Regions from separate parts of the Streptomyces sp. NPDC006012 genome, predicted to be linked through region 1. Evidence: predicted binding sites of a transcription regulator. Region 1 holds the regulator's gene; the other holds the start of a gene.

Region 1 (2,392 bases):
CCGCGTCCACACCGGCGGCCGCGTACACCTCCGCGTCCGGGAACGCCGCGGCGCCGAAGACATGATCGAAGTGGGGGTGGGTGAGCGCGAGATGCGTCACACGGTGGCCGGCGAGTTCCCCGGCCCGCGCCCGCAGCCGCGCGCCTTCCGGCAGGCTGGATCCGGCGTCCACCATGAGCGCCGTGCCCGCCCCGAGAACCAGTCCGGCGGTGCAGTCCCACCCCGGCAGCCGGCACCGGCCCACCCCGGCGGCCACCCGCTCCCAGCCCGCCTCTTCCCAAGTCGCCCTCATACGGCGACGCTAGCGTCCGGGAGGTTCCGGGTACGAACGGACGTGACCAGCCTTGCCCGGGGCGTACCCCACGGCCGTACACTGGGCCAGGGACGCTGGCACTCCCCTGTACAGAGTGCCAGGCGAACCACCCGAAAGGCCGCGGGGACGACATTCTGGAGGTGGGCGCGAGATGCTGAGCGAGCGCAGACTCCAGGTGCTGCGCGCCATCGTCCAGGACTACGTCGGGACCGAGGAGCCGGTGGGTTCGAAGGCCCTCACGGAGCGGCACAACCTCGGTGTCTCCCCGGCCACGGTCCGCAACGACATGGCGGTGCTGGAGGACGAGGGGTTCATTGCCCAGCCGCACACCAGCGCCGGGCGGATCCCCACCGACAAGGGCTACCGGCTGTTCGTGGACAAGCTCGCGGGCGTCAAGCCGATGACCGGGCCCGAGCGGCGTGCCATCCAGAACTTCCTGGACGGCGCCGTCGACCTCGACGACGTGGTGGCCCGGACCGTGCGGCTGCTCGCGCAGCTGACCCGGCAGGTCGCGGTCGTGCAGTACCCGTCCCTGACCCGTTCGACCGTGCGGCACGTCGAACTGCTCGCGCTCGCCCCCGCGCGCGTGATGCTCGTGCTGATCACGGACACCGGCCGGGTCGAGCAGCGGATGATCGACTGCCCGGCGCCGTTCGGCGAGACGTCCCTCGCGGATCTGCGCGCGCGGCTCAACAGCCGGGTCGCGGGCCGTCGCTTCACGGACGTGCCGAACCTGGTCGAGGACCTGCCGGACGCCTTCGAGGCCGAGGACCGCGGTACGGTCTCGACGGTGCTCTCCACCCTCCTGGAGACACTCGTCGAGGAGAACGAGGAGCGGCTGATGATCGGCGGCACCGCCAATCTGACCCGCTTCGGACATGACTTCCCCCTCACCATCCGGCCCGTCCTGGAGGCGCTGGAGGAGCAGGTCGTGCTCCTCAAGCTGCTGGGCGAGGCGAAGGATCCGGGCATGACCGTGCGCATCGGCCACGAGATCGCCCACGAGGGACTCAACTCCACGTCCGTGGTGTCGGTCGGCTACGGTTCGGGCGGCGAGGCAGTCGCCAAGCTCGGCGTGGTCGGCCCGACCCGCATGGATTACCCGGGAACGATGGGAGCGGTACGCGCAGTGGCACGGTACGTCGGACAGATCCTGGCGGAGTCGTAGTGGCCACGGACTACTACGCCGTTCTCGGCGTGCGCCGCGACGCGTCGCAGGAAGAGATCAAGAAAGCCTTCCGACGGCTCGCACGCGAGCTGCACCCGGATGTCAACCCCGATCCGAAGACGCAGGAGCGGTTCAAGGAGATCAACGCCGCTTACGAGGTGTTGTCGGACCCGCAGAAGAAGCAGGTCTACGACCTCGGCGGGGACCCGCTCTCGCAGTCCGGCGGGGCCGGCGCGGGCGGTTTCGGGGCCGGTGGCTTCGGCAACTTCTCCGACATCATGGACGCGTTCTTCGGCACGGCCTCGCAGCGCGGGCCGCGTTCGCGCACCCGGCGCGGCCAGGACGCCATGATCCGGATCGAGGTCGAGCTGGACGAGGCGGCCTTCGGCACGACGAAGGACATCCAGGTCGACACGGCCGTCGTCTGCAAGACCTGCAACGGCGAGGGCGCGGCGCCGGGCACCACCGCCCAGACGTGTGACATGTGCCGCGGGCGCGGCGAGGTGTCGCAGGTGACCCGGTCCTTCCTGGGCCAGGTCATGACCTCGCGTCCGTGCCCGCAGTGCCAGGGCTTCGGCACGGTCGTGCCGACCCCGTGCCCGGAGTGCGCGGGCGACGGCCGGGTGCGCTCGCGCCGGACCCTGACCGTGAAGATCCCGGCCGGCGTCGACAACGGCACCCGCATCCAGCTCGCGGGCGAGGGCGAGGTCGGCCCCGGCGGCGGACCCGCGGGCGATCTGTACGTCGAGATCCACGAGCTGCCGCACTCCACCTTCCAGCGGCGCGGTGACGACCTGCACTGCACGGTGACCATCCCCATGACCGCCGGGGCCCTCGGCACCAAGGTGCCGCTGGAGACCCTGGACGGCCTGGAGGACGTCGACATCCGTCCGGGCACCCAGTCCGGTCAG
Region 2 (2,392 bases), on a different contig from region 1:
GAGGTCCGCGATGGCGGAGATCTTGCCCTGGTTGATGAGGATGTACGAGTCCTCCAGGACGGCCTCCATGCGCTCCTGGTCCGTCACGAAGTACGGCGACAGGTAGCCCTTGTCGAAGGCCATGCCCTCGGTGAAGTCCAGTTCGAGGCCGAAGGTGTTGGACTCCTCGACGGTGATCACACCGTCCTTGCCGACCTTGTCCATGGCCTCGGCGATCAGCTCGCCGACCTGCTGGTCCTGGGCGGACAGCGCGGCCACGGCGGCGATGTCGGACTTCTCCTCGATCGGCCGGGACGAGGCGTGCAGGTCGTCGGAGACGGCCTTGACCGCGGCGTCGATGCCCTTCTTCAGGGCGGCCGGGGAGGCACCGGCGGCAACGTTCCGCAGGCCCTCGCGCACCAGGGCCTGGGCCAGCACGGTGGCGGTGGTGGTGCCGTCACCAGCGATGTCGTTGGTCTTGGTCGCCACCTCCTTCACCAGTTGGGCGCCGAGGTTCTCGTACGGGTCCTCGACCTCGACCTCACGGGCGATGGTGACACCGTCGTTGGTGATGGTGGGGGCGCCGAACTTCTTGTCGATGACGACGTTGCGGCCCTTGGGGCCGATCGTCACCTTCACCGTGTCGGCAAGCTTGTTGACGCCACGCTCAAGGGCGCGACGGGCGTCCTCGTCGAACTTCAGGATCTTCGCCATGGCAGCGGGAGCCCTCTCGGAAATCTGGGAGAAAAAAATGCTGCGCCCCAGGACGCCCGGCTTCTTATCGGTTGCGGGGGCCAGGGGCGCAGCTCACAGCAGGACTGCTTCGGGGCGAACTACTTCTCGATGATCGCGAGCACGTCGCGAGCCGAGAGAACGAGGTACTCCTCGTTGTTGTACTTCACCTCGGTGCCGCCGTACTTGCTGTAGAGCACGACGTCGCCGACGCTGACGTCGAGCGGAAGGCGGTTTCCGTCCTCGAAACGGCCCGGACCGACAGCCAGGACGACGCCCTCCTGGGGCTTCTCCTTGGCGGTGTCCGGGATGACCAGGCCCGAGGCCGTGGTCTGCTCGGCGTCCAGCGGCTGGACCACGATGCGGTCCTCAAGCGGCTTGATGGCAACCTTGGTGCTGGCGGTCGTCACGATCCGACCTCCCCCTTCGGAGATCTCACGGGGTTGACTGTCTGAGGTGGCGACCAGGTGGATCCGTCGTCGCGGGTGCCGGACCTGCCCGTCGCGTTGTTGGCACTCTCCAGTGGGGAGTGCCAGAGCCGAGACTATGACTGCGATTAGCACTCGGTCAAGCGGAGTGCCAATTGGCCGCGGCGCGTCCTGCCGAGGTGGCCCCTCCGGATCACCGCCGGATCACAGATAGTCCTCCAGACGGCCGACCGTCAGCCCCTCGGACTGGATCCGCCGCAGCAGCCGCGTCGTGCGCTGTCTGAGCGCGGGTGCGGTGGACTCGTCGGGCCCGACCTGGATGATGTCGCCGGGCCGCAGGCGCTGCTCGCCCCGGGCATAGGTCACGGTGTCACCGTTCATCGCGGCCCGCCACAGGACGACCGCCGCGACACCGCAGTCGGCGGCGGCGCGCAGGGTGGTCGCGTCGTACCTGCCGTAGGGCGGGCGGAAGAGGCGGGGCCGGATGCCGAACCGGGACTTGAGCTTGGTCTGCTGGCCGCAGATCTCGGCGCGCTGCCCGGCGTACGGCAGTCCGCGCATGGCCGGATGGTCGAGGGTGTGGTTCTCGATGTCGGCGCCCACCGACCGCAGCCGCGCGAAGTGGCCGTACCCCGGGCCGACGACGCTGTCGGTGAGGAAGAAACTGACCGGGAGGCGCAGTTCACGGACCATGTCGACGAACCGGGGGTCCCGCTCGGCGCCGTCGTCGTAGGTGAGGAAGACCACCTTGTCCAAGGTCGCGACGTGGTCGACGACCGGAGGCAGGGAGCCGACGGCCGGGCCGGCCGTGCGGGGGCGCGCGGCGGGCGCGGGGGCGGGGGCGAGCGGGGCGCTCAGGCCCCAGTGGCGGTAGGCCTGCCCGGGGGCCGGGCGGTGCGACCGCACGCCCTGGGCGGCCTTCTTGCCGAGCCGCTCGATGGGGTCGACCGACTGGGCGCAGCCGGCCAGGACCAGGGCGCCGGCCGCCGTGGCGGCGGTCAGCGTCCGGTACCGGGCCGCCGCCGCGGGCCGCCCCCGGCGCCTCACAGGTAGTCCTCCAGGCGTGCCACCGCGTATCCCTCGCGGGTGACCTTGTCCAGGAACCGCCGGACCATGTCGGTCATGCTGCCGTCCCAGTCCGAGCGGCCCCGGAAGTGGGTGAGCACGATGTCACCGGGGTGCAGGCCGCGGTCCCACTCGCGGTACTCCCAGTGGTCGACGAAGACCTCCTCGTCCCAGATCGGCGCGTACTT

The links. Region 1 encodes HrcA, which represses chaperone genes, less so after heat shock. Its sites were predicted from a motif close to TTNGCACTCNGNNNNNCNGAGTGCNAA; they were not measured.
Region 2: groES (co-chaperone GroES) is a predicted target of HrcA. The motif match lies at 1,268-1,294, and genes of this name have one in related genera.

Annotation. Positions count from the first base shown of each region.
Region 1 covers NZ_JBIAIE010000001.1:582,959-585,350, forward strand. The annotation lists gene ACFYPJ_RS02470 (MBL fold metallo-hydrolase) at 1-292, opposite strand, end outside; gene hrcA (heat-inducible transcriptional repressor HrcA) at 465-1,481, shown strand; gene dnaJ (molecular chaperone DnaJ) at 1,481-2,392, shown strand, end outside.
Region 2 covers NZ_JBIAIE010000003.1:283,859-286,250, reverse strand. The annotation lists gene groL (chaperonin GroEL) at 1-693, opposite strand, end outside; gene groES (co-chaperone GroES) at 813-1,121, opposite strand; gene ACFYPJ_RS08275 (polysaccharide deacetylase family protein) at 1,344-2,186, opposite strand; gene ACFYPJ_RS08270 (polysaccharide deacetylase family protein) at 2,183-2,392, opposite strand, start outside.